Regions from separate parts of the Castellaniella defragrans 65Phen genome, predicted to be linked through region 1. Evidence: predicted binding sites of a transcription regulator. Region 1 holds the regulator's gene; each other region holds the start of a gene.

Region 1 (10,189 bases):
GGGCGGAGGATGGGGACGGGGATGGCGGCCGGCCGCGGGAACGCGAACGCCGGGTGAACGAGGCCATGAAATCCGTGGCCCGCCGCCTGGGAAATACCGCGACGGTCTGCCGCGCATGCTATGTGCACCCGGCCGTGGTGTCGGCGTACCTGGACGGCGCGATCCCGGCGCGCGGGCCCGCACCGCCCGGCCCGCGCGGGCTGAGCGCGGCGGAACGCCGCCTGCTGGCGTTTCTTGCGCGGGATTCGGGGGCTGATGCGCAGCGTCCACACGGACGAAGGCTCCGGTCCGGTGGTGCGAACGGAGAGACTTGAACTCTCATGCCTTGCGGCGCCAGAACCTAAATCTGGTGCGTCTACCAATTCCGCCACGTTCGCCAGGCAAGCCGGCCATTATAGCGTGGTTTGACGGGGCTTCCCGGGTTTCTACGAGGCGCTCCACTTTCCGCTAAAATACCCCGTTTACTATTCATCTTTCAATAGGTTCCGAATGCAGCCCATGGTTGAAAAATTGTCCGGCCTGGAGCGCCGCGTTGATCTGACCGTCTCGGTCGCCGACATCGAAAAGGAAGTCCAGGCGCAGCTCAAGCGCGTCGCCCGGACGGCGAAGGTGCAGGGCTTCCGCCCCGGCAAGGCGCCCCTGTCGGTGATCGAGCGCAGCCACGGCCCGTCGGTCCGCTACGACGTGATCAACACCCAGATCGGCAAGTCGCTGGACAAGGTCATCCAGGACGCGAACCTGCGCGTGGCCGGCACCCCCAGCCTGGAACCCAAGGTCGAAGGCGCCGAGGACGGCGTGATGGCGTTTTCCGCCACCTTCGAGGTCTATCCCGACATCCAGCTGCCGGACCTGTCCTCCCTGAAGATCACCCGCAACACCGTCGAGGTGGGCGAAGCCGAAGTGCAGAAGACCCTCGACATCCTGCGCCGCCAGCGCACGGTCTTCAAGCCGGCGGCCGACCGCGCCGCCCAGAGCGGCGACCGCGTCACCCTGGACTTCACCGGCACCATCGACGGCGTGGCCTTCGAGGGCGGCAGCGCCCAGGACTTCCCCTTCGTGCTGGGCCAGGGCCGCATGCTGCCCGAGTTCGAGGCCGCCGCCACCGGCCTGAAGGCCGGCGAGACCAAGACCTTCCCGCTGGCCTTCCCGGAAGACTACGGCAGCCCCGCCGTGGCCGGCAAGCAGGCTGAATTCACCATCACCGTGAAGGAAGTCGCCGAGCCCGAACTGCCCGAACTCGACGCCGACTTCGCCCGCGCCCTGGGCCAGGCCGAAGGCGACGTGGACGCCCTGCTGGCCGATGTGCGCGCCAACGTGGAACGCGAGGCCCAGGCCCGCGCCAAGAACCGCACCAAGGCCAGCGTCATGGACGCCCTGGCCGCCGCCTGCGACTTCGACCTGCCCAAGGCCCTGGTGGACAACGAGATTGCCAACCGCACGGCCGCCGCGCGCGAGGAACTCAAGCAGCGCGGCCTGCCCAACGCCGACAGCATCCCCATCCCGGAGGACACCTTCCGCGCGGAAGCCGAGCGCCGCGTGCGCCTGGGCCTGCTGGTGGCCGAGCTCATCAAGTCCGCCGACCTCAAGGCCAGGCCCGAGCAGGTCCGCGCCCGCATCGAGGAATTCGCCAAGAGCTACGAGCAGCCCGCCCAGGTCGTCGCCTACTACCTGTCCGACCGCCAGCGCCGCGCCGAGATCGAATCGCTGGTCCTGGAAGACAACCTCGTCGAGCACGTCCTGGCGTCCGCCCAGGTCACCGACGAAGCCGTCGATTTCGATACTCTGATGGGTGCCCGCTGACATGAACCGGTTCACCGATTTCTACGCGTCGATGTACGGCGGGGACTCGGTCGTCCCCACCGGCCTGGGCTACGTGCCCATCGTGATCGAGCAGTCCGGCCGCGGCGAACGGTCCTACGACATCTATTCGCGCCTGCTGCGCGAACGGGTGATCTTCTTCGTGGGCCCGGTCAACGACCAGTCGGCCAACCTGGTCGTGGCGCAGCTGCTGTTCCTGGAATCGGAGAACCCCGACAAGGACATCTCGCTCTACATCAATTCCCCGGGCGGCTCGGTCTACGCCGGCATGGCGATCTTCGACACCATGCAGTTCGTCAAGCCCGAGGTCTCCACCCTGTGCACCGGCCTGGCCGCGAGCATGGGCGCGTTCCTGCTGGCCGCCGGGGCCAAGGGCAAGCGCTACGCGCTGCCCAATTCCCGCATCATGATCCACCAGCCTTCGGGCGGCGCGCAGGGCCAGGCCTCGGACATCCAGATCCAGGCCAAGGAAATCCTCAGCCTGCGCGAACGCCTGAACGGCATCCTGGCCGAGCGCACCGGCCAGGACATCGAGCGCATCGCCGTGGACACCGAACGCGACAACTTCATGTCCGCCGACGATGCGCGGGAATACGGACTGATCGACAAGGTACTGGTTTCGCGCACCGACGAAGCCAAGTGATTGGATAGCCATGACCGAAAAAAAGGGATCCAGCGAGGACAAGGCGCTGCATTGCTCCTTCTGCAACAAAAGCCAGCACGAAGTCCACAAGCTGATCGCCGGGCCTTCCGTCTTCATCTGCGATGAATGCATCAGCCTGTGCAACGACATCATCCGCGAGGAGTCCCAGGACGCGGCGCGGGCCGCCGTGCGCAAGGAACTGCCCACGCCGCAGGAAATCAAGTCCTTCCTGGACGGCTACGTCATCGGCCAGGAAACGCCCAAGCGCAACCTGGCGGTGGCGGTCTACAACCACTACAAGCGCATCCGCTACCAGGACGCCAAGGACGGCGACGTCGAGCTGTCCAAGAGCAACATCCTGCTGATCGGGCCGACCGGCTCGGGCAAGACCCTGCTCGCCCAGACCCTGGCGCGCATGCTGGACGTGCCCTTCGTGATGGCCGACGCCACCACCCTGACGGAAGCCGGCTACGTCGGCGAGGACGTCGAGAACATCATCCAGAAGCTGCTGCAGAACTGCAACTACGAAGTCGAGAAGGCCCAGCGCGCCATCGTCTACATCGACGAGATCGACAAGATCGCGCGCAAGTCCGACAACCCGTCCATCACCCGCGACGTCTCGGGCGAGGGCGTGCAGCAGGCCCTGCTGAAGCTCATCGAAGGCACGGTCGCCTCGGTGCCGCCGCAGGGCGGGCGCAAGCACCCGAACCAGGACTTCGTCCAGGTGGACACCACCAACATCCTGTTCATCGTGGGCGGCGCCTTCGACGGCCTGGAAAAGATCATCCGCGACCGCAGCGAACGCTCCGGCATCGGCTTCGCCGCCACGGTGCGCGCGCGCTCCGAGCGCGGCGTGGGCGAACTGTTCGCCGAGGTCGAACCGGAAGACCTGATCAAGTTCGGCCTGATCCCGGAACTGGTCGGCCGCCTGCCGGTGGTCGCCACCCTGGAGGAACTGAGCGAGGACACGCTGGTGCGCATCCTCACCGAGCCGCGCAACGCCGTGGTCAAGCAGTTCCAGAAGCTGTTCGAGATGGAGGACGTCGCGCTGGAAGTGACGCCCGAGGCCCTGACGGCGATCGCCCGCCGGGCCATCAAGCGCCGCACCGGCGCCCGCGGCCTGCGCTCCATCATCGAGCAGGCGCTGCTGGGCACCATGTACGAACTGCCTTCGCGCCAGGACATCAACCGCGTGGTCCTGGAAAAGGACGCCGTCGAAGGCCTGACCTCGCCGACGCTCATCAAGGGCCCCCGGCCCGACCGCCACGCCGAAGACAAGCCCCTGCGCTCGGCCGCCGCCTGAGCGCGGCCCGGACCCCGCCCTTCGTTCTTCCCGCCGGAAGGGCGGCCGGCGCCGCGCCCATCTTCCGGGCGGGGGCGTTTCGCGCCCGCCGGACGGCCGGTTCCCGTATACTGGCAGTGTGCCCCCAGCTCTTGAAAAGCGTCTGTACGGCACCATATTCATCAGCAGGCACAATACGAAAAAGGAAGCCCGCGCTTCCTTTTTCTTTCAGATTCAATAGTTTGAGGAATCAACCATGTCTGCTAGCCAGATTCTGACCCAGGAACCTGTGGAACTGCCGCTGCTGCCGCTGCGCGACGTCGTGGTCTTTCCGCACATGGTCATCCCCCTGTTCGTGGGGCGGCCGCGTTCCATCAAGGCGCTCGAGCTGGCGATGGAAGCCGGCAGCAGCGTGATGCTGGTGGCCCAGAAGTCCGCCGGCAAGGACGAGCCCACGCCCGACGACCTGTACGAGATCGGCTGCGCGGCCAACATCCTGCAGATGCTGAAGCTGCCCGACGGCACCGTCAAGGTGCTGGTCGAAGGGCTGCAGCGCGCCCGCGTCCATGAAGTCACCGACGCCGAAACGCATTTCGCGGCGCGCGTCTCGGGCATCGAAGAAGACCAGTCCGACCAGGCCGAGGCCGAGGCCCTGCGCCGCGCCGTCGTGGCCCAGTTCGAGCAGTACGTCAAGCTCAACAAGAAGATCCCGCAGGAAATCCTGACCTCGCTGGCCGGGATCGAGGACGCCGGCCGCCTGGCCGACACCATCGCCGCCCATCTGCCCCTGAAGATCGAGCAGAAGCAGTCCCTGCTCGACATGCCCGGCGCCGCGCGCCGCCTGGAAGCCCTGCTCGCCCAGCTGGAATCGGAAATCGAGATCCTGCAGGTCGAGAAGCGCATCCGCGGCCGCGTCAAGAAGCAGATGGAAAAGAGCCAGCGCGACTACTACCTGAACGAGCAGGTCAAGGCCATCCAGAAGGAACTGGGCGAGGGCGAGGAAGGCGCCGACATCGAAGAGCTCGAACGCCGGATCGCGGCCGCGCACCTGCCCAAGGAAGCCCGCAAGAAGGCCGACGCCGAGCTGAAGAAGCTCAAGCTGATGTCGCCCATGTCGGCCGAGGCCACCGTGGTGCGCAACTACATCGACACGCTGCTGGGCCTGCCGTGGCGCAAGAAGAGCCGCGTCAACAACTCCCTGAAGAACGCCGAGGAAGTCCTCGACGCCGACCACTACGGCCTGGAAAAGGTCAAGGAGCGCATCGTCGAGTACCTGGCGGTGCAGCAGCGCGTGGACAAGCTCAAGGCGCCGATCCTGTGCCTGGTCGGGCCCCCGGGCGTGGGCAAGACCTCGCTGGGCCAGTCCGTGGCCCGCGCCACCAACCGCAAATTCGTGCGCATGGCGCTGGGCGGCGTGCGCGACGAGGCCGAGATCCGCGGCCACCGGCGCACCTACATCGGCTCCATGCCCGGCAAGATCCTGCAGAACATGGCCAAGGTGGGCGTGCGCAATCCGCTGTTCCTGCTCGACGAGATCGACAAGCTGGGCGCGGATTTCCGCGGCGACCCGTCCTCGGCCCTGCTCGAAGTGCTCGATCCGGAACAGAACCACACCTTCCAGGACCACTACATCGAGGTCGATTTCGACCTGTCGGACGTGATGTTCGTGGCCACCAGCAACACGCTGAACATTCCGCCGGCCCTGCTGGACCGGATGGAAGTCATCCGCCTGTCGGGCTACACGGAAGACGAGAAGGTCCACATCGCCTTCGATCACCTGCTGCCCAAGCTGATGAAGAACAACGGCGTCAAGGAAGGCGAGCTGAGCATCTCCGAAAACGCGGTCCGCGACATCGTGCGCTACTACACGCGCGAGGCCGGGGTGCGCGCGCTGGAACGCGAGATCTCCAAGATCTGCCGCAAGGCCGTCAAGCGCCTGCTGAGCGCCGGTGCCGAGGGCCGTGAGCTGAAGCATGCCGACGGCCAGGCCGCGATCGTGGTGGATTCCTCCAACCTGAACGACTTCCTGGGGGTGCGCCGCTTCAATTTCGGCGTGGCCGAAAAGGAAGACAAGATCGGCCAGGTCACCGGCCTGGCCTGGACGGAAGTCGGCGGCGACCTGCTGACCATCGAGGCGGCGGACATGCCGGGCAAGGGCGTGGTCCTGCGCACGGGTTCGCTGGGCGACGTGATGAAGGAATCGGTCGAGGCCGCCCGCACGGTGGTGCGCGCCCGCGCCCGCAAGTGGGGCATCGCCGACCAGGCCTTCGAGAAGCGCGACCTGCACATCCACTTCCCGGAAGGCGCCACGCCCAAGGACGGCCCCTCGGCCGGGGCCGCCATCACCACGGCCATGGTGTCGGCGCTGACCGGCATCCCGGTGCGCGCCGACGTGGCCATGACGGGCGAGATCACCCTGCGCGGCGAGATCCTGGAAATCGGCGGCCTGAAGGAAAAGCTGCTGGCGGCGCATCGCGGCGGCATCAAGACCGTGATGATCCCGGAGGAAAACGTCAAGGACCTGGCGGAAATCCCGGACAACGTGAAAAACCACCTGGAGATCATCCCGGTGCGCTGGATCGACCGGGTGCTGGAAGTCGCCCTGCAGCGCATGCCCGTGCCCCTGTCGGACGAGGAAGTCGCCCGCCTGGCGGCCGAGGCGGTCGCCGCCGCCAAGCCGGCGGAAGCCGGCGGCAGCGGGGTGATGAAGCACTGAGGCGAACCTGGCCCCGGGCCGGTCCCCGTTCGGACCGGCCCGAGCCCGGCGGATCGGAACGGCTTCCCCTCCGTGCGCGGCGCGGTTCAGCGGCCGGAGAAGGGCCGGCGAAACGACCAAGGGCTCCCCGAAAGGGAGCCCTTGCCGCTTCTGGCCCGGATGCGCGCAGAGGAGCGCCGGCGTTTCAGTGCAGCGCGGTGGTGCGGATCAGGCCGACGGCGATGCCTTCGATGGCGAAGTCGTCGCCCGGACCCACGTCGATGGGCTGGAAGTCGGGGTTTTCGGGCAGCAGGCGGATGCGGCGGCCCTGGTGGTCCAGCCGCTTGACGGTGACGTCGTCGCCCAGACGGGCGACCACGATCTGGCCATGGCGCGCCTGGGGCGTGCTGCGCACGGCCAGCAGGTCGCCATCGAGGATGCCGGCGTCGCGCATGCTGCTGCCGCGCACGCGCAGCAGGTAGTCGGGCGCGGACTCGAACAGGTGGGGGGCCAGCGGGATTTCGCGTTCGATGTGCTCGGCCGCCAGGATGGGGCTGCCGGCGGCGACGCGGCCCACCAGCGGCACCAGGCGGCTGTCGGACGGCGCGAGCCAGACCGGGGCGCCGGGCAGGGGGCCGGGCAATGCGCCAGGCAATGTGCCGGACGGGGGATGGAGCCCGTGGGCCGGGCCGGCGCCGGCGGGGATGCCGTCCCGCGCGGGGCGGGCAGCGGCGGGCGCGCCCGCCGGATCGGCGTCCGGGCTGCGGGCTTGCTCCGTGAGCTGGATGCCGCGCGAGGTGGCCGCCGACAGGCGGATGTAGCCCTTGCGCTCCAGCGCGCGCAGGTGGTCTTCGGCCGCGTTGGCCGAGCGGAACCCCAGCTGGCGGGCGATTTCGGCCCGGGTGGGAGGGCGGCCGGCCTGCTGGATGGATTGCCGGATGAGGTCCAGGATCTGGGACTGCCGGGCGGTGAGTTTCAGGGCCATGACGCGCTACTGGATGGAAACACAGCCCGTATTGTGACCGAAGGGCGCGCGCCGCGCAAGCGGCAGGGCGGCCAGCAGCAGGGCGGCCGTCCTGAAACGGCGACGGGGCCCCGCAAGAGGCCCCGTCGTGCGCCATGCCGCGGCGCGGGCGGGCGGGTCAGTGCCCGATCACGCCTTGATCATGCCTTGATCATGCCTTGATTACGCGGGCGATCGCCTCGGCCACGTAGTCGATGTTGCCGCTGTTCAGGGCGGCCACGCAGATGCGGCCGCTGCCCACGGCGTAGATGCCGAATTCCTCGCGCAGGCGCTCCACCTGGTCCTTGGTGAGGCCGGAGTACGAGAACATGCCGCGCTGCGCCTTGACGAAGCTGAAGTCCTGGCTCACGCCCTGGGCCTGGATCTTTTCGACCAGCTGGTGGCGCATGGCGCGGATGCGGTCGCGCATGCCGGCCAGTTCCTCGGCCCACAGCGCGTACAGCTCGGGCGTGTTCAGCACGGTCGAGACCAGGGCGCCGCCGTGGGTGGGCGGGTTGGAGTAGTTGGTGCGGATGACGCGCTTCAACTGGCTGAGCACGCGCGTGCTTTCCTCGTCGCCGCCGGTGACCAGCGTCAGGGCGCCGACGCGCTCGCCGTACAGCGAGAAGGACTTGGAGAACGAGGAGCTGATGAACATGGTCATGCCCAGGTCCGCGAACAGGCGCACCACGGCGGCGTCTTCCTCGATGCCGGCGCCGAAGCCCTGGTAGGCGATGTCCAGGAAGGGCACCAGCTGGCCGGCCTGCAGCGTGCGGGCGATGTCCTGCCATTGTTCCAGGGTGGGATCGACGCCCGTGGGATTGTGGCAGCAGGCGTGCAGCACCACGATGGTGCCGGCGGGCAGGGCGCGCAGCGAGGCCAGCATGCCGTCGAAATTCAGCCCATGGGTGGCGGCGTCGTAGTAGTCGTAGCTGACGACCGGGAAGCCGGCGGCGGCGAACAGGGCCTGGTGGTTGGCCCAGCTGGGGTTGCTGATGGCGACCTGGGCGTTCGGCAGGATCTGCTTGAGGAAGTCGGCGCCGACCTTCAGCGCGCCGGTGCCGCCCAGGGTCTGGACCGTCAGCGAGCGGTGCTCGGCGATCAGGGGCGAGCCGGCGCCCAGGAGCAGGGCGCGGGCGCCGTTGTTGTAGCCGGGAATGCCGTCGATCGGCAGGTAGTTGCGCGGCTCGGCCTGCTCGAACAGGCGGGCCTCGGCCTGGCGGACGGCCTTCAGCAGCGGGATGCGGCCCGCGTCGTCGTAGTAGACGCCGACGCCGAGATTGACCTTGGTGGGCCGGGTGTCGGCCTTGAATTGTTCGTTCAGGCCCAGGATGGGGTCGCGCGGAGCGAGTTCGACGGATGCGAAGATGGAGGACATGGGATTCCGTAGGGACAAGGGGAAAGGTCTGGAGACGCCATGCACCGGTCCGCCCGTCCGCCGGCCATCCCGGCAAGGAGCGCGTCGGACGTGGGGAGACTGATGCAAAGGATTCCTTGGTCGCGAAGGCCAACGATGAGATAATAAGGGGTTTACCCGAATAGTGTCCAGGCGAACCATGGAGAGCCGCGCAAATACCCCGGACCCGGTGGAGGACTCGCCGGGTTTCGTGCATTTTCCAGACAGTCCGTTTCAGCTTTTCCAGCCCTATCCGCCCGCCGGCGACCAGCCGGCCGCGATCGACACGCTGGAAGAGGGCGTGCGCGATGGGCTCATGTGCCAGACGCTCCTGGGGGTGACGGGCTCGGGCAAGACCTACACCATGGCCAACCTGATCGCCCGCACCGGGCGGCCGGCCATCGTGCTGGCGCCCAACAAGACTCTGGCCGCCCAGCTCTACGCCGAGATGCGCGAATTCTTCCCGCGCAACGCGGTGGAATACTTCGTGTCCTACTACGATTACTACCAGCCGGAGGCCTACGTGCCCTCGCGCGACCTGTTCATCGAGAAGGACTCGTCCATCAACGAGCACATCGAGCAGATGCGCCTGTCGGCCACCAAGAGCCTGCTGGAGCGCCCCGACACCATCATCGTGGGCACGGTGTCCTGCATCTACGGCATCGGCAACCCGGGCGACTACCACGCCATGGTGCTGACGCTGCGCACGGGCGACCGGATCGGCCGCCAGGAAATCCTGGCGCGGCTGGTGTCCATGCAGTACGAGCGCAACGACACGGAATTCTCCCGCGGGACCTTCCGGGCGCGCGGCGAGGTGATCGACGTCTTCCCGGCCGAGCACGCCGAGCATGCCTTGCGCATCACGCTGTTCGACGACGAGATCGAGTCCCTGGACCTGTTCGATCCCCTGACGGGCAAGCCGGTGCAGAGCCTGGTGCGTTTCACGATCTTTCCCAGTTCGCACTACGTGACGCCGCGCGAGACCGTGCTGCGCGCCATCGAGACGATCAAGGACGAACTGCGCGAGCGCCTGGCCGAACTGACGGCGGCGGGCCGGCTGGTCGAGGCCCAGCGGCTGGAGCAGCGCACCCGCTTCGATCTGGAGATGCTGCAGGAACTGGGATTCTGCAAGGGCATCGAGAACTATTCCCGGCACCTGTCGGGCGCCCTGCCGGGCGAGCCGCCGCCCACGCTGATCGACTACCTGCCGGCCAACGCCCTGATGTTCATCGACGAGAGCCACGTCACCATCGGCCAGCTGGGCGGCATGTACCGGGGCGACCGCTCGCGCAAGGAAACCCTGGTCCAGTTCGGCTTCCGCCTGCCCTCGGCGCTGGACAACCGGCCCCTGC
Region 2 (10,189 bases), 860 kb from region 1:
CCAGGGCGGCCAGCACGGACTTGACGTAGATGCGGGTGGGTTCCATGACCACGTCGCCCAGGGGGCGGCCGTCCAGGTCCTGGTCGGGGCGCGCGCCGGCGTGCCGCAGGATCTTGCGCACCAGGGAATAGCCGTTGGAGTGCGCGCCGCTGGAGGCCAGGCCCAGCACCGTGTCGCCCGCCCGGATGCCGGCGCCGTCGATGATCGCGGATTTCTCGACCGCGCCCACGGCGAAGCCCGCCAGGTCGTATTCGCCGTCCGGGTACATGCCGGGCATTTCCGCCGTCTCGCCGCCGATCAGGGCGCAGCCGGCCAGCTCGCAGCCGCGCGCGATGCCGCCCACGACGCGGGCCGCCGTGTCCACGGACAGCTTGCCGCAGGCGAAGTAGTCCAGGAAATACAGGGGCTCGGCGCCCTGGACCAGGATGTCGTTGACGCTCATGGCGACCAGGTCGATGCCGACCGTGTCGTGGCGCTGCCACTCGAAGGCCAGGCGCAGCTTGGTGCCCACGCCGTCGGTGCCGGACACCAGCACCGGCTCGCGCAAGTGGCGCGGCACCTCGAACAGGGCGCCGAAGCCGCCGATCCCCGCCATCACGCCGGGCCGCATCGTGCGGGCCGCCAGGGGCTTGATGCGGTCGACCAGCGCGTCGCCGGCATCGATGTCGACCCCGGCGTCGCGGTAGGTCATGGAGGGGGAGGTGCCTTGTGTCATGAGAAAAACCGCCGAATGTGCAAGAATTGCAAGTTTGGATATTCGCCTGATTTTACGATGAAGTTCCGCTTCGCATGATCGGGCCTGCACGGCGCAGGCCCGGATGCGGTCCCGGACGCCATCTTGCGACGCACGCCCCGATGCCTTCCACCCCTTCCGCTCCCGCCCAGCCCCAGGCGCAGCAGCTGCTGCTCGACATCCTGCCGGGCACGATGCCGTCGCTGGACGGCTTCGTGGCCGGCGCGAACCTGGCCGCGCTCGAAGCCGTGCGCGGGCTTGCGCCCGGGCGCGCCGTGTACCTGTGGGGCGGCGTGGGTTCGGGACGCAGCCACCTGCTGCGCGCCCGCGCGCAGGGCGCGGGCTGCCATTACCTGGACGCGCGCTCCCCGGCGCAGCGGCTGCACGCCCTGGCCACCGACGAGGACCAGGCCCTGTCCCTGGTGGCGGTGGACGACGTGGCCGACCTCAATTCCGCCGCCCAGGCCGCGCTGTTCGCCCTGTTCAACCGCTGGCGCACCGCCGCCGGCACGCCGGGCGCCTTCGCCCTGCTGACGGCGGGCGACCGCGCGCCTCTGGCCATGCCGCTGCGCGAGGACCTGCGCACCCGCCTGGGCTGGGACCTGGTCTACCGTCTGGAGCAGCTGTCCGACGAGGACCGCGCCCAGGCCCTGCGCGACCGCGCCCGGGAACGCGGGCTGCAGCTGTCCGACGAGGTCCTGCACTGGATCCTGACCCGCTGCGACCGCGACATGGACCGCCTGACGGCGCTGATCGACAGCCTGGACCAGTATTCCCTGGCGCGCCACCGCCCCATCACCCTGCCCCTGCTGAAAGACCTGCTGGCCGACGCGCCGGCCCTCCCGAGGACCCCATGACCCCGACCCATCTGGCCCTGTTCGACCTGGACCACACCCTGCTGCCCTTCGACAGCGACTATCAGTGGGCCGAATTCCTGGCGCGCACCGGCCGCGCCGGCGATCCAGCGGAGGCCCGCCGCCGCAACGACGAACTGATGCGCCGCTACAACGAAGGCACGCTGTCGGCCGAGGAGGCCGCCGATTTCATGCTGGGCCTGCTGCGCCTGGGCCGGCCCGACGAACTCGACCGCTGGCACCTGGACTACATGGCCGAGATCGTCGAGCCGGGCATCCCGCGCGCCGCGCGCGAACTGGTCGCGGAACACCAGGACCGCGGCGGGCTGTGCGCCATCGTCACCGCCACCAACGCCTTCGTCACCACCCCCATCGCCCGCGCGCTGGGCATCGAACACCTGATCGCCACCATTCCGCAGCGCGACGCGCTGGGCGGCTACACCGGCCGCATCGAGGGCACGCCCAGCTTCAAGGCGGGCAAGGTCCTGCGGGTGCGCCAGTGGCTGCGGGACCAGGGCCGGCAGCTGGAGGACTTCGACGAGTCCTGGTTCTACAGCGACTCCATGAACGACCTGCCCCTGCTGGAGGCCGTGACCCATCCGGTGGCCACCAACCCCAGCCCGGCGCTGCGCGAGACCGCCGCCGTCCGGGGCTGGCGCATCCTCGACCTGTTCGGCGGCCTGAAGGATGCGAAATCCTAGGGGTTCCTGGAGGTTTCCAGGGATTCCGGGAGGGATGCGGCCGCCGGCGGCGGTTCGCCCAGAATCTCCCCCGCCGGGGGACACCGGCGATACAAAGCCTTAAAATACGCGCCATGCTCAAGCAGACCATCAAGAATTTCGTCGCGCGCCTGTTCGCGACCCCGCCCAGCGGCCCGGTGCGCCTGTCGCGCGACAAGCACGGCATCGACCGGCGCCTGGTGTCGCGGCACGCCATCAAAGTCTGCGAAGTCCTGAACCAGCACGGCTTCGACGCCTATATCGTGGGCGGCGCGGTGCGCGACCTGATCGTCGGCCTGGAACCCAAGGACTTCGACGTCGCCACCAACGCCACGCCCAACCAGGTCCGCCCGCTGTTCCGGCGCGCCCGCATCATCGGCCGGCGCTTCCAGCTGGTGCACGTGGTGTTCGGCCAGGAAATCATCGAGACCTCGACCTTCCGCGCGCCGTCCTCCGGCAACCAGGAAACCGACGAGCACGGCCGCATCCTGCGCGACAACGAATTCGGCACGCACGAGGAAGACGCCGCGCGCCGGGACTTCACCATCAACGCCCTGTACTACGATCCCCTGAAGGAAGAAGTCATCGACTTCCACCAGGGCGTGGCGGACCTGAAGAACCGCGTGGTGCGCATGATCGGCGACCCGGAAACACGCTTCCGCGAGGACCCGGTGCGCATGCTGCGCGCGCTGCGCTTCCAGGCCAAGCTGGGCGCGCGCATCGACCCGGCCACCGAGGCCCCGATCAGCCGGCTGGCGCCGCTCATCGAGCACGTCCCGGCCTCGCGCCTGTTCGACGAGACGCTGAAGCTGCTGACCTGCGGCCACGCCATGGACTGTGTGCACGAGCTGCGCCGCTCGGGCCTGATGAAAAGCCTGATCCCGCTGATCGACCGCATCTTCGAGGAAGACGGCGGCGAGGCCTTCGTGGAGATCGCCCTGTCGCGCACCGACGCCCGGGTGCGGGCGGGCAAGCCCGTCAGCCCCAGTTTCCTGTTCGCCGCCCTGCTGTGGCGGCTGGTGCAGAAGCGCTGGTCCGCCCTGGCCGCCCAGGGCATGCAGCGCAACGAGGCCCTGATCCGCGCCGCCGATTCGGTGATCGAGGAACAGATGGACAAGCTCGCCATCCAGCGCCGCCACCAGGCCGACATGCGCGAGATCTGGCTGATGCAGGCCCGCTTCGAGCGCGCCACCGTGCGCTCGATCTGGCGCATGATGGAACAGCCGCGCTTCCGCGCCGCGGTGGACTTCCTGCAGCTGCGCGCCGAGGCGCGCGAGGTCGACAGCGTCCTGGCCCAATGGTGGATGGACCTGTCCGACAGCAACGACGAGCGCCGCTCGCAGATGATCGACGCCTGGCAGGCCGGCCACGCGGGCGCCCGCCGCGCCGGCACGGGCGCGGCCCGCAAGCGCCGCCGCCGGCGCAGCCCGTCCCAGGGCGCGGGCGTGGACGGCCAGTCCGCGGCGTCCGCCCCGGCCGCCTCCGTGGCGCCGGACGGCGCCGCCTGAACGCTCCCCGCCGTCCCGACGCCCGGTCCGGCCCGCATGCCGGCCGCGGCGCCTCCGCCGCCATGAGCCCCTCCGCCCCGTCCCAACCCGCCGCGCCCGTCCTGGCCTGCGTCGGCCTGGGCGCCAACCTGGGCGACGCCGCCGGCACCGTGCGGCGGGCGGCCGCCGAGCTGGCCGCCGTGCCGGGCGTGGCCGGCCTGCGGCTCTCGCCCCTGTACGGCACCGCGCCGGTGGATTCCTCCGGCCCCGACTACGTCAACGCCGTGGCGGCCCTGGAGACGACGCTGCCCCCGCTGGCGCTGCTGGCGGCGCTGCAGGCCATCGAGCAGCGCCACGGCCGCGAGCGCCCCTACCGCAACGCCCCGCGCACCCTGGACCTGGACCTGCTGCTGTACGGCGGCCAGTCCATCGACCTGCCCACCCTGACGGTGCCCCATCCCCGCATGCACGAACGCGCCTTCGTCCTGCGGCCCCTGATGGACCTGGCGCCCGGCCTGACGCTGGCCCAGGGCGGACTGGCCGCCCTGCTGGCCCGCTGCGCGGACCAGCCCATCCGGCGCCTGGACTGATCCGGCCGGCGGCGCCTCGCCGGGAATCCCGGCCGCCCAGGCCGCCGCTCGCCGCCGCGCCGGACCGCCCGAACGCCGCCGGACCGCCCGCACGCCGCCGGACCGCCCGCACGCCGCCGGACCGCCTGAACGTCGCCGGACCGCCCGAACGTCGCCGGGCCGCCTGAATGTCGCCGGACCGCCCGAACGCCGGCATGCCTGAACGCCGACGCGCCGGGCCACGGCCCCCTTCCCCGGGCCAGACGCCCGCCGCGGATTTATGGCAAAATACTGTACATACCATCAGTATTTTCGCCATGAACGCTTCCGCCGCCCTCCTGCCTGCCCCATCCACCGCGCCGCCCCCGGACGCGGCCGGCGCCGTGCGGCCGGAGCTGGCCGTGCGGGGCGTGTGGCGCGGCACCGAGATCGGCCGCCAGGCCACGGCGGTGGTCCCCACCGGCTGGGCGCCGCTGGACCGCGAGCTGCCCGGCGGCGGCTGGCCCACGCAGTCGCTCACCGAAGTGCTGGCCGCGCAGCCCGCCGCCGTCGAATGGCGCCTGCTGGCGCCCGCGCTGCGCCAGGTCGCCGCGCGCGGCGGGCAGATCGTCGCCGTCGGGCCGCCCCACCCGCCCTACCTGCCCGGCCTGCGGCAGGAAGGCCTGGACGAACGCTGTTTCGTGTGGATCGATGCCCGCACGCCGGCCGAGCGGCTGTGGACGGCCGAGCAGCTGCTCAAGGCCAACGCCTGCGGCGCGGTCGTCGCCTGGCTGCCGCAGGCGCGGCCCGAGCAGGTCCGGCGCCTGCAGGTCTGCGCGCAATCCTGCGAAGGGCTCGCGTTCCTGTGCCGCCCCGCGGCGGCGCGGCACGAATCCTCGGCCGCGCCGCTGCGCGTGCAGGCGGACCCGGGGCCCGACTGGGAACTGCGCCTGCACATCCTCAAGCGCCGCGGCCCCCTGCAGGACGAACCGCTCGTCCTGCCTTCGATGCCCGGCGGCCTGGCCGCCCTCATCACGCCCCGGCTGCGGCATCCGAGCCGGCTGCTGACCCGCGAGGACCCCGCCGATGCTGTGGGCGGCACTGTCATTGCCCTGCGCACCCGACGGAACGCCGCCGTCCAGTGAGGCGCTTCACGGGCTGGCGACCTGGGCCCTGCAGTTCACCCCCCGCGTCGCCCTCGCCGATGAAGCCGTCGTCCTGGAGGCGGAGGCCGGCACGCGCCTGTTCGGCGGGCGCCGGGCGCTGCACGAGCGCATCGACGCCGAAGGCCGCACGCTCGGCATGGCCGCGATCGCCTGGGCGCCCAACAGCCTGGCCGCGCTGGCCTGCGTGCGCGCCGGGGTGCTCAACGGGGTGCGCCGGCCCCTGCCCGAGGTCCTGGACGCCTTGCCGATGGCGGTCCTGTCGGCCGTCGCGCCACACCATCTCACGCTGGCCCAGCTCGGCTGCCGCACCCTGGGCGACGTGCGGCGCCTGCCGCGCGGCGGCCTCAACCGGCGCTTCGGCCAGGGCCTGCTGGACGCGCTCGACCAGGCCTACGGCCTGCGGCCCGAGACGCACCGCTGGATCACGCTGCCCGAGACCTTCCACGCGCGCCTGGAACTGATGGCGCGGGTGGAGACGGCCCCGGTGCTGCTGTTCGGGGCGCGCCGCCTGCTGTTGCAGCTGTGCGGCTGGCTGGCCGCGCGGCACGCGGGCATCACCGCGTTCACGCTGCGCTGGGCGCACGATTTCGTGCGCGCGCGCGATGCCGGCGACGGCGGCGAACTGACCATCCGCACCGCGCAGCCGATGCGCGAGGTCGAGCACCTGTGCCGGCTGCTGGCCGAACACCTGGCCCGCGTGACGCTGCAGGCCCCGGTGGGTGAACTGGCCCTGGAGGCGGTCGAGGCCGTGCCGCTGCCCGGGCGCAGCGACTCGCTGCTGCCGGACGCCGGCAGCCAGCGCGAATCGCTGGCCCTGGTGCTGGAGCGCATCGCCGCGCGCCTGGGGCCCGAGCGCGTACGTCGGCCCGTGCTGTGCGAGGACCACCGCGCCGAATGGGCGCAGCACTGGCAGCCGGCGCCGCGCCCCCTGCCCCGGCAGCGCATGGCGCCGCCCGACGTGCCGCAGCCGACCTTCCTCCTGCCCGAACCGCTGCGGCTCGCGGTGCGCGCAAACCGGCCGGTCCACCAGGGGCCGCTGATGCTGCTGGCCGGCCCCCACCGCGTCGAAGGCGGCTGGTGGCACCGCGGCGAGGACGATGCGTCCACCCACCACGTCGAGCGCGACTACTGGGTGGCGCTCAGCCGGCGGGCCGGGGTGCTGTGGATCTACCAGACGCGCCTGGCAGGGGACGCCGCCGCCTGGTATCTGCACGGCATGTTCGCCTGACACCCGAGGAAACCATGGCCAGCGCCTCTCCCGCCCTGCCGGACTACGCCGAACTCCGCTGCCTCACCAACTTCTCCTTCCTGCGCGGCGCGAGCCACCCGGAAGAACTGGTCGAACGCGCCAGGCAGCTCGGCTACACGGCGCTGGCGATCGCCGACGAATGCTCCATGGCCGGCATCGTGCGCGCGCACGTCGCGGCCAAGGAACACGGCCTGACGCTGCTGGCCGGCAGCCAGTTCGAGGTCGAGCCCGACGCACCAGCCGGGGCACAGCCCGATCTGCAGCCCGATCTGCAGCCCGATCTGCAGCCCGATCTGCAGCCCGATCTGCAGCCCGATGCGCGGCCGGACCCGCCGACCGGCGCACGAGCCGACGCACCGGCCGATGCCCCCCTGGCGCCGTTCACCCTGGTCGTGATCGCCTGCGACGGCCAGGGCTACGGCAATCTGTGCGAATTCATCACCCGCCTGCGGCGCGCATCCCCCACCAAGGGCGCCTACCGCCTGCGCGCGGCCGACCTCGACCCGCGGGCGCTGGCCGGCTGCGTGGTGCTGGCCTCGCCGCACCGGTCCGCCACGCCCGCGCAGCTGCGCGCCGTCGCGCGCTGGGTGCTGGACCGCTTCATGGGACGCTGCTGGCTGGCCGTGGAACTGCTGCGCCGCCTGGACGACGAGATGTGGCTGCACCGGCTGCGCGAGGTGAGCGAGCTGACCGCCATTCCGCTGGTCGCCTGCGGCGACGTGCACATGCACCTGCGCTCGCGCAAGATGCTGCAGGACGTGCTCACCGCCACGCGCCTGGGCAAGCCGCTCGCGCAGTGCGGGCACGGCCTGCAGCCCAACGCGGAGCGCCACCTGCGCTCGCGCCTGCGCCTGGCGCAGATCTATCCGCCCGATCTGCTGGCCGAGACCCTGCGCGTGGCGGCGCGCTGCCGCTTCAGCCTGGACGAACTGCGCTACCAGTACCCGGAGGAAGTCGTCCCGCCGGGCGAGACCCCGGCCAGCCACCTGCGCCGCATCACCTACGAAGGCGCGCGGCGGCGCTGGCCGGACGGCATCCCGGCCAAGGTCCGGCCGCAGATCGAGCACGAACTGGCGCTGATCTCGGAACTGAACTACGAGCCGTACTTCCTCACCGTCGCGGACATCGTGGCCTTCGCCCGCTCGCGGCGCATCCTCTGCCAGGGCCGGGGCAGCGCGGCCAATTCCGTGGTCTGCTACTGCACCGGCGTCACCGAGGTGGACCCGGCCCGCATGGCGGTGCTGTTCGAGCGCTTCATCAGCCGGGAACGCAACGAGCCGCCGGACATCGACGTGGATTTCGAGCACGAGCGGCGCGAAGAAGTCATCCAGTACCTGTACCGCAAGTACGGCCGCGAGCGCGCGGCTCTGACGGCGGTGGTGATCACCTACCGGCTCAAGAGCGCGCTGCGCGACGTCGGCCGCGCCCTGGGCTTCGAGCCCGGCGCCCTGGACGCGCTCGCCCAGGGCCACCGCTGGTGGGACGGCCGCGAGATCTCCCCCGAGCGGCTGGCCGAGGCCGGCCTGTCCCCGGACAGCCTGAAGGTGCGCCAGCTGCTGCGCCTGGTCGGGCAGCTGATCGGCTTTCCCCGCCACCTGAGCCAGCACGTGGGCGGCTTCGTGCTCACGCGCGGTCCCCTGTCGCGCATGGTGCCGATCGAGAACGCGGCGATGGAGGACCGCACGGTCATCGAATGGGACAAGGACGACCTGGACGCCATGGGGCTGCTCAAGGTGGACGTGCTGGCGCTGGGCATGCTCACCGCCCTGCGCAAGGCGCTGGCGTTCATCGGCGAGCGCCAGGGGCGCGACTTCGCCATGCAGGACATCCCGGCCGAGGACGCCGGGACCTACGAGATGATCGGCCGGGCCGACACCATCGGCGTGTTCCAGATCGAGAGCCGGGCGCAGATGAGCATGCTGCCGCGCCTGCGGCCGCGCTGCTACTACGACCTGGTGATCGAGGTGGCGATCATCCGCCCCGGCCCGATCCAGGGCGGCATGCTGCACCCGTATCTCAACCGCCGCCAGGGGATCGAGCCGGTGAGCTACCCGAGCGAGGCGCTGCGCGAGGCCCTGGGCCGCACCCTGGGCGTGCCGATCTTCCAGGAGCAGGTGATGCAGATCGCCGTGCTCGCGGCTGGGTTCACCCCGGGCGAGGCCGACCAGCTCCGGCGCTCGATGGCGGCCTGGAAACGCAAGGGCGGCCTGGAGAAATACCACGCCAAGCTGGTGGACGGCATGACGGCGCGCGGCTACGAACCGGCCTTCGCGCAGTCCATCTTCGAGCAGATCCGGGGCTTCTCGGAATACGGCTTCCCGGAAAGCCACGCGGCCAGCTTCGCGCTGCTGGTCTACGCCTCATGCTGGATCAAGCGCCACCACCCGGCCGCGTTCCTGGCGGCCATGCTCAACAGCCAGCCGCTGGGCTTCTATTCGCCCGCGCAGCTGGTGCAGGACGCGCGCCGCCACGGCGTGCGGGTGCGCCCGGCCGACGTGCTGGCGAGCGCCTGGGACTGCACGCTGGAAGAACCGGCCGAAGAACCGGCCGCAGGACGGATCGAAGGCCAGATCGAAGGGCGGGCCCGGCCGCCGGCGGTGCGGCTGGGCCTGCGCATGATCGCGGGCCTGCCGCGCGCGGCGGCCGAACGCATCGTGGCCGCGCGGGCGCAGGGGCCGTTCGGCGACGCCGGGGACCTGGCGCGGCGCGCGGCGCTGGACGAGCGCGACATGCGCCGGCTGGCCGGCGCCGACGCACTGGCGGGCCTGGCCGGCCACCGGCGCCAGCAGGTCTGGGAGGCCGCGGCGCTCAAGACCGCGCCGCGGCTGCTGCGCGCGGCGCCGATCCGCGAGGACCGCCTGGCGCTGCCGCCCGCGCCCGAGGGCGAGGAGATCGTCTTCGATTACGCCAGCACGGGGCTGACGCTGCGGCGCCATCCGCTGGCGCTGCTGCGGCCCCTGCTGCGCCAGCGCCGGCTGCACAGCGCGCAGGAACTGCGGGACCTGCCCGACGGCCGTCTGGTGCGCTGCTGCGGCATCGTCACGCTGCGCCAGCAGCCCCAGACCGCCAAGGGCGTGGTCTTCGTCTCGCTGGAGGACGAGACCGGCACGGTGCAGGTGATCGTGTGGAAACACGTGCGCGAGCGCCAGCGCGCGGCCCTGGTGAGATCCCGGCTGCTGGCGGTGTACGGCCGCTGGCAGCGCGAGGGCGAGGCGTGCAACGTGATCGCCGCGCGTCTGGTGGACCTGACGCCGCTGCTCGGGCGCCTGGCCGAGGTCACGAACCGCAGCCGGGATTTCCACTGAGCCACTGAGCGGACCGGCTCAGGCGCCGGCGGACCGGGCCATCGCCGCCCGCATGTCCTCGGGGTTCACGTCCCGCACATGGGAGGCGATGGACCAGCGGTGGCCGTAGGGGTCCCGGACCACGCCGT
Region 3 (10,189 bases), 380 kb from region 1:
CCGTGCACCAGCACGTCCAGGCCGATTTCCTCCTGGAAGCGCACCACGCGCTCGATTTCCTCGCGGATCGCCTTTTCGTAGGCGGCGTCGCCCAGCGTCCCGGCGCGCCAGTCGCGGCGCAGCGCGCGGATCTCCGGCGTCTGCGGGAAGGAGCCGATGGTGGTCGTGGGATAGCGCGGCAGGCCCAGGCGCGCCTGCTGGGCGGCGATGCGCCGGGCGAAGGGCGCGCGCGCGCGGCGGATCGAATCCGAGGCGGCGAGGCGCGCGGCCACGTCGCGGCGGTGGATGCGGGCGGAGGCGGCGCGATCGCGCACGGCCTGGCGGGCGGCCGCCAGCGCCTGCCGGTCGAGGTCGTCGGCATCGCCGTCCACCAGGGCGCGCAGCAGGCGCAGTTCGTCGAGCTTCTGCACGGCGAAGGACAGCCAGCCGCGCAATTCCTTGTCTAGGGCGGTCTCCAGGCTCAGGTCGATGGGACTGTGCAGCAGCGAGCACGAGGGCGCCAGCCACAGGCGGCTGCCCAGGCGGGCGGCCGCCGCGCGAACCTGTTCGTGGATGCGGTCCAGGTCGGCGCGCCAGACGTTGCGCCCGTCGATCACGCCCAGGGACAGGACCTGGCCGTCGCGCAGCGCGGCCAGCACGGCCGCCTGCTGGTCCGGCGCGCGCACCAGGTCCACGTGCAGCCCGTGCACCGGCAGGGACCGGACCACGTCCAGGTTGTGCTCGATGCCGCCGAAATACGTCGCCAGCAGCAGCTTCGGCCCCTGCGCCGCCAGGCGGGCGTAGACGCCGGCCAGCGCCTCGCGCCAGGCCCGCGGCAGGTCCAGCACCAGGATGGGCTCGTCCACCTGCACCCATTCCACGCCCTGGGCGGCCAGCCGCCGCAGCACCTGCTCGTAGACGGCCAGCAGGCCGGGCAGCAGGTCCAGCTTGGCCGCGTCGCCCGCCCCGCCCGCGTAGGCATCGCCCTTGCCCAGCCACAGCCAGGTCAGCGGCCCCGGGATCACAGGGCGGGCGCGGTGGCCCAGCGCCTGGGCCTCGGCCACCTGCTCGAACAGCGATTCGCGCGCGATGCGGTAGGTCTGGCCAGGATGCAGTTCCGGCACGATGTAGTGATAGTTGGTGTCGAACCACTTGGTCATCTCGCAGGCCGCCGCCGGCGTGCCCGAGGGGGCGCGGCCGCGCGCCATGCGAAACAGCGTGTCCAGCTCGACCGGGGCGTCGTCCGCCTGGCCGAAGCGCGCCGGCACCGCGCCCAGCAGCGTGGTCCATTCCAGGATCTGGTCGTACCAGGCGAAATCGCCCACCGGCACCCACTGCGCGCCGGCTTCGGCCTGGATCGCCCAGTGACGGGCGCGCAGCGCGCGGCCCGTGGCCAGCAGGCTGTCCGCGTCGGCCTTGCCGGCCCAGTAGGCTTCCTGGGCGCGCTTCAGTTCCCGGGCGGCGCCGATCCGGGGAAAACCTAGATTATGAATGATCGTCATGATTAATCCTGATAACATTAAAATTATTCAATGAACGACATTCTGCCTGGAGAGGCAGAAAATAAAAAATCAAATCCTGCACGGATAACATGAGAGAAATTCATGATTGAGCTTCGCCACCTGGAAACCCTGCTGGCCATCCGCGACGGCGGCAGCCTGCAGGAAGCCGCCGAGCGCCTGCACCTGACCCAGTCGGCCCTGTCGCACCAGCTGCGCGACCTGGAAGTGCGGCTGAAGACGCCGCTGCTGAACCGGCGCACCCGCCCCGCCCGCCTGACGACGGCGGGCCTGCGGCTGGTGGCGCTGGCCGAGGACGTGCTGCCGCGCGTGCGCGCGGCGGAACAGGAACTGCGCCGCCTGGCCGCCGGCCGCGCCGGCCGCCTGCACGTCGCCATCGACTGCCATTCCTGCTTCCAGTGGCTGATGCCCACGCTGGACACCTTCCGCAAGGACTGGCCGGAGGTTTCCCTGGACCTGACGGCGGCGTTTTCCTTCGCCCCCCTGCCCGCCCTGGCGCGCGGCGACCTGGACGTGGTGATCACCTCCGACCCGGAGCCGCTGGAATCGGTGGACTACACGCCACTGTTCGCCTACGAGCTGGTGCTGGCGGTGGCCAGCCAGGGGCCGCTGGGCGCGGCCGGCCGCGTCCTGCCGGAGGACCTGGCCGACCAGGTGCTGATCACCTACCCGGTCGACCGGAGCCGGCTGGACGTCTACACGGCTTTCCTGGACCCGGCCGGCGTGGAGCCCGCCGCCGTGCGCACGGCGGAGCTGACGCCCATGATCGTGCAGCTGGTGGCCAGCGGCCGGGGCGTGGCGGCGCTGCCCAGCTGGGCGCTGGAGGAATACAGGAACCTGCCGGGATTGCGGATCTGCCGGCTGGGATCGGGCATCTGGCGCACCCTGCAGGCCGGCGTGCGCGCCGAGGACGTGGAAACCCCCTACATCCAGGCCTTCCTGGAGCAGGCCCGGCGCACGTGTTTCGAGACCCTGCCGGGCATCCGCGCGCCGGGCTGATCAACGGTCCAGCAGGCGCCGGATGCAGTCGGCGGAAAACCCCCGCCCCGCCATGAAGCGGTACTGCCGCGCGTATTCGCGGGGATCGGCGGGCGGCTGGCCGAACTTGCGCTGCCAGACGGCGCGCGCGCGATCGGCTTCGGTGGCGCGCAGGGAATCCCGCAGGCCGGCCAGCTCGTCGTCGGCCAGCCCCTGCTGGCGCAGGGCGCCCAGGATGCGCTGCGCGCCCTGGCGCGCGGCGGCGCGGTGGGCGTAGGCCTGGGCGTAGCGCTGGTCGGACTGCCAGTGCTCGCGCGCGAGTTCGTCGAGCACGGCTTCGATGGCGGCGGGATCGTCGCACCAGGCGGAGAGCTTGCGCCGCAGTTCCTGGCGGGAATGCTCGCGCCGGGAGAGGTAGGCGACGGCCCGCGCCTTCAGGCTGGGGCCGGAACCGGCGCCAGGCCTGGCCCCGGACCCGCGCCGGGACGGGCCATCGCCGTCCGGCGATGCGGCATCGCCGCCGGACACGGCGCTGAAGCCGTCGCCGGCCCTATTCCCCATCGGCGGCGGAAGCGGCGGGCACGGCCCGCGGGACGATGCCCAGGTGCTCGCGCACCCGGTTCTCGATCTCGAAGGCCATGTCCCGATGCTCTTTCAGGTAGTCGCGGACGTTGTCCTTGCCCTGGCCGATACGCTCGCCGTTGTAGCTGTACCAGGCGCCGGACTTGTCGATCAGGCCGGCCTGGACCCCGAGGTCGATGATCTCGCCCTCGCGGGAGATGCCGGTGCCGTACATGATGTCGAACTCGACCTGCTTGAACGGCGGGGCGACCTTGTTCTTGACGATCTTGACGCGGGTTTCGTTGCCGACGACCTCGTCGCCCTTCTTGATCGAGCCGATGCGGCGGATGTCCAGACGCACCGAGGAATAGAATTTCAGCGCGTTGCCGCCCGTGGTGGTCTCGGGGTTGCCGAACATGACGCCGATCTTCATGCGGATCTGGTTGATGAAGATCACCATGCAGTTGGCGCGCTTGATCGTGGCGGTGAGCTTGCGCAGGGCCTGGCTCATCAGGCGGGCCTGCAGGCCGGGCAGCGAATCGCCCATGTCGCCCTCGATTTCGGCCTTGGGCACCAGGGCGGCGACCGAGTCGATCACGATCAGGTCGACCGAGCCCGAGCGCACCAGGGCGTCGGTGATTTCCAGGGCCTGCTCGCCGGTGTCGGGCTGGGAGATCAGCAGGTCTTCGAGATTGACCCCCAGGCGCGCGGCGTACTGCACGTCCAGGGCGTGCTCGGCGTCGACGAAGGCGCAGGTGCCGCCGATCTTCTGCATTTCGGCGATGACCTGCAGGGTGAGCGTGGTCTTGCCGGAGGATTCGGGGCCGTAGACCTCGACCACCCGGCCGCGCGGCAGGCCCCCGACGCCCAGGGCGATGTCCAGCCCCAGCGAACCGGTGGACACGACCTGGATGTCGTGCTCGACCTGGTTGTCGCCATAGCGCATGATGGAGCCCTTGCCGAACTGCTTTTCGATTTGAGACAGCGCGGCGGCCAGCGCCTTGGCGCGTTCGGGGTTGGCCTTGCCGGAGCGTTCATCCATGAGGGAATTCCTATCGTGAGTGACGGGCCGCCGGGACCCGGGCCAGGGATCGGCCGGGTCCGCCTGCGGCGGGATTCGGGAAATTATGGCATTAATTATACTGTATGAAAATACAGATGTGCCAATTCGATCCCGGCCGCGCCGGCGGGGCCCGGCGCCGGCGGCCGCCCGGCCTTTCCCCGGCGTCCGGTGCCGCGTCCGTCGCGGCGCCCATCGTTTACCCTAATGACCCGGCGGGGCCGCGCATGCCACAATGGCGGCAGTCAGGGCGCCCGGGCGCCCGCCTCTCCCTGGATGTCATTCCCGCCATGCGTATCCTGATTGCCGAGGACGACAGCATTCTCGCGGACGGGCTGTCCCGATCGCTGCGCTACGACGGCTATGCCGTGGACGTCGTCAGCGACGGCTCCAGCGCCGATTCCGCGCTGCAGCTGCAAGCCTTCGACCTTCTGATCCTGGACCTGGGCCTGCCGCGCCTGGACGGCCTGTCCGTGCTGCGCAAGCTGCGCCAGCGCGGCACCCCCCTGCCGGTCCTCATCCTGACGGCCGCCGACTCCATCGAGCAGCGCGTCGAAGGCCTGGACCTGGGCGCCGACGACTACATGTCCAAGCCCTTCGCCCTCAGCGAACTCGAAGCCCGCGTGCGCGCCCTGATCCGCCGCCACGGCGGCGCGCGCGCCTCCGTCCTGCGCCACGGGCGCCTGGCCTTCGACCTGAACGGGCGCGTGGCCACCATCGACGACGCCGCCGTCGAACTGTCCGCCCGCGAGACCAGCCTGCTGGAAATCTTCCTCTCGCGCAGCGGCCGCATGATCAGCAAGCACCAGCTGGTCGATCTGCTGTGCGAATGGGGCGAGGAAGTCACCACCAACGCCATCGAGGTCTACATCCACCGGCTGCGCAAGAAGATCGAGCCCGCCGGCGTCCACATCCTGACCGTGCGCGGCCTGGGATACTGCCTGGAGCCCGACAACCGCTCCGTGCCGGCGGACGCGGCGGCCGTCGGCTGACGGCGCGCTCCCCGCCATGTTCGCCGACCCGGTACCGCGCAGGCCCCGCCGCCGCCGCGCGACCCTGCTGGGCCGCATCCTGCTGTGGATGATCGTGCCGCTGTTCGTGCTGTGGTCGATCGGCATCGTCATCACCTACTTCATCTCCCTGAACATCGCCAATTCGCCCTACGACCGGACGCTGGCGAGCCACCTGCGCCTGCTGCGCCACGAGGTCGAGCAGCAGCGCCTGGCCGGCGGCGTGGCGCTGTCCGAATCGGCCCGCACGGTGCTGGCCGGCAGCGCCGACGAATCGGCCACCAGCTGGCAGATCCTGGACGCCAACGGCCACCTGCTGGCGGGCGATCCCAGCATCCCCACGCCGGAAAACTGGGGCTACGACATCGACCAGATCCGCTTCCGCAACGCGTCGCTGAACCACCAGTCCATCCGCATGGCCTATGTGTGGGGCGGGCGCGACCAGGACGGCACCGGCTTCCTGACGGTCGTGGCCGAGCCGGCCGAGGCGCGCGCCACGCTGCAGCAGGAAATCCTCACCGGCATGCTGACGCCCCAGCTCATCATCCTGCCGCTGGCCGCCATGCTGGCCGGGCTGGGCCTGACCCAGGGCCTGGAGCCGCTCAGCCTGCTGCAGGAGCACATGCGCCGGCGCAAGCCCAGCGACCTGTCCCCCATCCGCGACGACCTGGCACCGGCCGAGATCGTGCCGCTGATCGCCTCCATGAACAACGTGCTGCAGCGCCTGTCCGACTCGATCGAGTCCCAGCGGCGCTTCGTCGCCAATGCCGCCCACCAGCTGAAGACCCCGCTGGCCGGCATCCGCACGCAATGCGAACTGGCGCTGCGCGAGCAGGAGCCCGCGCGCATGCGCGACAGCCTGCAGCAGCTCATCACCGGCTCCCAGCGCGCCACCCGGCTGGTCAACCAGCTGCTGCTGCTGGCGCGGGCGGAATCGATCGACCCCAACCAGTCCCGCACCACGGAAGTGCTCGACCTGCTGCCGCTGGCCGAGGCCTGCACCCTGGAATGGGTCGAGACCGCCCTGCAGCGCCGCCTCGACCTGGGCTTTGAATCGCCCGGCGAGCCCCTGCCGGTCTTCGGCAACGCGGTCATGATCCGCGAACTGCTGAACAACCTGATCGACAACGCCCTGCTCTACACGCCCGCCGGCGGCCGGGTCACCGTGCGCGCGCTGCCCGAGGGCGACCGGGTCTGCCTCGAAGTCCAGGACTCCGGCCCCGGCATCCCGCCCGAAGAGCAGTCCAAGGTCTTCGACCGCTTCTACCGGATCCTCGGCCACGGTGCCGAAGGCAGCGGCCTGGGCCTGGCGATCGTGCGCGAGGTCGCCGAACACCACCACGCCACCATCGCCTTCCTGCCGCCCGGCAACCACCGCGATCCCGTCAGCGCCGGCACCCGGCTGCGCGTTTCCTTCCCCCGCGACGATGCGCCCAGGACCCGATCATGAACCGAGCCCGACCCATGCCGCACGATGCCATGGACGAAGCCAACCGTCCCATGACCCACGAGGAACGCCGCGTCATCCTGGCGTCCTCGATGGGCACCGTCTTTGAATGGTATGACTTCTACGTCTACGGATCCCTGGCGGCCGTCATCGCCCAGCATTTCTTCACCGGCCTGAACCCCACGGCCGGCTTCATCTTCGCCCTGCTGACCTTCGCAGCCGGCTTCGCCGTGCGGCCCTTCGGCGCCCTGGTGTTCGGCCGGCTGGGCGACATGGTCGGGCGCAAGTACGCCTTCGTGGTCTCGATCCTGGTGATGGGACTGTCCACCTTCCTGGTGGGCGTGTTGCCCTCGTCGGCCTCGATCGGCACGGCCGCGCCCATGATCCTGCTGCTGCTGCGCCTGCTGCAGGGCCTGGCCCTGGGCGGCGAATACGGCGGCGCGGCCGTCTACGTGGCCGAGCACGCCCCGCAGGGCCGGCGCGGCTTTTTCACCAGCTGGATCCAGACCACCGCCACCACCGGCATGTTCCTGTCGCTGGTGGTGGTGCTGGGCACCCGCGCCACGCTGGGCCAGGAGGCCTTCGACGCCTGGGGCTGGCGGGTACCGTTCCTGATCTCCGTGCTGCTGCTGGTGATCTCGGTCTGGATCCGCCTGCGCCTGCATGAATCGCCCGCCTTCACGCGCATGAAGAGCGAAGGCCTGGTCTCGCGCGCGCCCATCAAGGAAGCCTTCGGGCGCTGGCGCAACCTGCGCCTGATCCTGCTGGCCCTGATCGGCCTGACGGCCGGCCAGGCCGTGGTCTGGTACACCGGACAGTTCTACGCGCTGTACTTCCTCACCGAGACGCTGGGCGTGGACGCCAACATCGCCAACATCCTGGTGGCGCTGGCCCTGCTGCTGGCCTGTCCGTTCTTTCTGGTGTTCGGCGCGCTGTCTGACCGGATCGGCCGCAAGCCCATCATCATGACCGGCTGCCTGATCGCCGCCCTCACCTATTTCCCCGTGTTCAAGGGCCTCACCCACTACGCCAACCCGGCGCTGGAACGCGCGCAGAACCAGGCGCCCGTGTACGTCGTGGCCAATCCCGAGGACTGTTCGCTGCAGTTCAATCCCGTGGGCATCGCCTCCTTCACCAGCGCCTGCGACCTGCTCAAGGCCTTCATGGCGAGCCATTCGGTCCACTACATCAACCAGACCGCCCCCCCGGGCACCATGGCCTACGCCCTGGTGGGCGAACAGCGCATCGACTCCTTCGACGGCACCTCGCTGCCGCGCGCGGAATTCGCCCGCCGCAACGCGCGGCTGCAGGAAGAACTGCGCCAGGCGGTGCGCAACCACGGCTATCCGGCCTACGCCGATCCGTCCCAGATCAACTTCACCATGGTGCTGCTGCTGCTGTTCTTCCTGGTGCTGCAGGTCACCATGGTCTACGGGCCGATCGCCGCCATGCTGGTGGAAATGTTCCCCACGCGCATCCGCTACACCTCCATGAGTGTGCCCTACCACATCGGCAACGGCTGGTTCGGCGGCTTCCTGCCGCCCGTGGCCTTCGCCACGGTGGCCACCACAGGCAACATGTACGACGGCCTGTGGTATCCGATCGCGGTATGCATCATGACGCTGGTCGTGGGCCTGCTGTTCGTCAAGGAAACCCGGCACAACGACCTGAACGCGCCCTAGGACGCCGGATTCACGGTCTCCGGCGAGCAACTCGCGCAGGCTGGTGACGATCCAGGGCCGTGATCCAGGGCCGTGATCCAGGAATGCGATTCAGGAGTGCGGTCCGGGGCCGCAATTCAGAGTCGCGTCAGGCGTGCGGCTCTAGAATGGCGGGGCACGCCGACGCTTGCCCGGGCGCTTCGATCCCCTTTGTCCGCCCGGGCATCCCAGCCGCCGGCTGCCGCCGTCCGCGCCCCCCGCGAGCTCCTTTTCGTGCGCGCGGACGGATGCCCTCCCGGCCCGGCCTCGTCCGGGCCGTTTTTTTCCAGCGCTGGAGGCCGGCGCGCCCAGGGCCCAGCGCCCAGCCCGAAAGCCAGGAACCGGGCGTCCTGCGCCTGGATCCCATGCCGGGTACTGGATGCTGGATGGGCTGGAGACCGGATATCGAACGCGGGATGCCGGAAGCCGAAGCCAGCGGGTCCTAGCCGCCCGAAAGATCCTCCTCGGGCAGTTCCGCCAGGCCCGCTCCCGCCGTCTCGCTGCGCCCGTAGGCGTCCTCGAAGCGCACGATGTCGTCCTCGCCCAGGTAGGTGCCGGACTGCACCTCGATCAGTTCCAGCGGAATGGTGCCGGGGTTTTCCAGGCGGTGCTTGGTACCCAGGGGGATGTAGGCGGACTGGTTCTCGGTCAGGAAGAACGTCTCGCCGTCGCGCGTGACCCGCGCCGTCCCCTTGACGACGATCCAGTGCTCGGCCCGGTGATGGTGCAGCTGCAGCGACAGGCGCTCCCCGGGGCGCACGATGATGCGCTTGACCTGAAACCGGTCTCCCGCGTCGATCGACTCGTAATGCCCCCAGGGCCTGAAGACCCGATGCGACACGAGCGCCTCCGGGCGCCCCTGGCCTTTCAGCTCGGCGACCAGGCCGCGGATGTCCTGCACCCGGTCGCGCGCCGCGACCAGCACCGCATCCGCGGTATCGACCACCACCACGTCCTCCAGCCCCAGCAGGGAAACCAGGCGGCCGTCGCTGCGTGCGTAGACGTTGCGGCAGCCGACCGCCTGGACGTCGCCCTGCAGCGCGTTGCCCTCGCCGTCGCGCGCGGCGATCCGCCACAAGGCGTCCCAGGAGCCGATGTCGCTCCAGCCGGCGGCCAGCCCGACCATCGCCACCTTGTCGGCGTGCTCCATGACGGCATAGTCCACGGACTCCGCGGGGCAGCCGAGAAACGCCGCCGCCTCGATCCGCGTGAAGTCCCCGTCGTCGCGGGTGCGCGCCATGGCGGCCCGGCACGCCCGCAGGATGTCCGGGCGCAGGCGGCCCAGGGCGTCCAGGTAGGCCGAGGCCCGGAACAGGAACATGCCGCTGTTCCAGTGGTAGTTGCCCGCCGCCAGGTAGGCGGCGGCGCGCTGCGCGTCCGGCTTCTCGGAAAAGGACTCGACCGCGTGGACGCCGGGCAGGCCGTCCAGCGGCTCGGCGCTGGCGCGCACGTAGCCGTAGCCCGTCTCGGGCCGGTCCGGTAACACCCCGAAGGTCACCAGCCAGCCCGCGCGCGCCGCCGGCGAGGCGCTCTGCACCGCCTGCCTGAAGGCGGCGCGATCCTCCAGGGCGTGGTCCGAGGGCAGGACCAGCAGCAGGGCGTCGGCGCCGTCGCGCGTCGCGCGCAGCGCGGCCAGGGCGATGGCGGGGGCCGTGTTGCGGCCCTCGGGTTCGAGGATGAGCGTGCCCTGGGCCGGAAAGCCGGCCTGGCGCAGATGCTCGGCCGCGAGGAAGCGGTACGCCTCGTTGGCCACGGCGATGGGGGCGCCCTGCGGCAGGTCCGCGACGCGCAGCCAGGTGTCCTGCAAGGGGGAACGGCCGTCGAACAGCGGCAGGAACTGCTTGGGATGATGCTCCCGCGACATCGGCCACAGCCGCGTCCCCGATCCCCCGACCAGCAGGACGACGCGCAGCGGCAGGGTTTCAGGAGACATG

What was found. The regulator LexA, encoded in region 1, represses DNA repair genes until DNA is damaged. The targets are predictions, from matches to a motif close to ACTGTATNNNNATACAGT.
Region 2: a site for LexA is predicted at 4,653-4,670, ahead of imuA (translesion DNA synthesis-associated protein ImuA). Genes of this name have one in related genera too.
Region 3: a site for LexA is predicted at 4,180-4,197, ahead of recA (recombinase RecA). Genes of this name have one in related genera too.

The regions. Positions count from the first base shown of each region.
Region 1 covers NZ_HG916765.1:2,415,010-2,425,198, reverse strand. Annotated here, with positions in the region: gene BN940_RS17980 (DNA topoisomerase IB) at 1-314, shown strand, start outside; tRNA gene BN940_RS10835 (tRNA-Leu) at 293-377, opposite strand; gene tig (trigger factor) at 490-1,800, shown strand; gene clpP (ATP-dependent Clp endopeptidase proteolytic subunit ClpP) at 1,802-2,461, shown strand; gene clpX (ATP-dependent Clp protease ATP-binding subunit ClpX) at 2,472-3,764, shown strand; gene lon (endopeptidase La) at 4,000-6,459, shown strand; gene lexA (transcriptional repressor LexA) at 6,644-7,423, opposite strand; gene BN940_RS10805 (amino acid aminotransferase) at 7,614-8,819, opposite strand; gene uvrB (excinuclease ABC subunit UvrB) at 8,998-10,189, shown strand, end outside.
Region 2 covers NZ_HG916765.1:3,279,122-3,289,310, forward strand. Annotated here, with positions in the region: gene purM (phosphoribosylformylglycinamidine cyclo-ligase) at 1-715, opposite strand, end outside; gene hda (DnaA regulatory inactivator Hda) at 856-1,590, shown strand; gene BN940_RS14620 (HAD family hydrolase) at 1,587-2,288, shown strand; gene pcnB (polynucleotide adenylyltransferase PcnB) at 2,402-3,814, shown strand; gene BN940_RS14630 (2-amino-4-hydroxy-6-hydroxymethyldihydropteridine diphosphokinase) at 3,877-4,383, shown strand; gene imuA (translesion DNA synthesis-associated protein ImuA) at 4,680-5,486, shown strand; gene BN940_RS14640 (Y-family DNA polymerase) at 5,428-6,735, shown strand; gene BN940_RS14645 (error-prone DNA polymerase) at 6,750-10,061, shown strand; gene BN940_RS19955 (VOC family protein) at 10,080-10,189, opposite strand, start outside.
Region 3 covers NZ_HG916765.1:2,038,952-2,049,140, reverse strand. Annotated here, with positions in the region: gene metE (5-methyltetrahydropteroyltriglutamate--homocysteine S-methyltransferase) at 1-1,481, opposite strand, end outside; gene BN940_RS09140 (LysR family transcriptional regulator) at 1,584-2,498, shown strand; gene recX (recombination regulator RecX) at 2,499-3,005, opposite strand; gene recA (recombinase RecA) at 3,028-4,080, opposite strand; gene BN940_RS09125 (response regulator) at 4,389-5,090, shown strand; gene BN940_RS09120 (sensor histidine kinase) at 5,107-6,558, shown strand; gene BN940_RS09115 (MFS transporter) at 6,609-8,237, shown strand; gene BN940_RS09110 (mannose-1-phosphate guanylyltransferase/mannose-6-phosphate isomerase) at 8,698-10,188, opposite strand.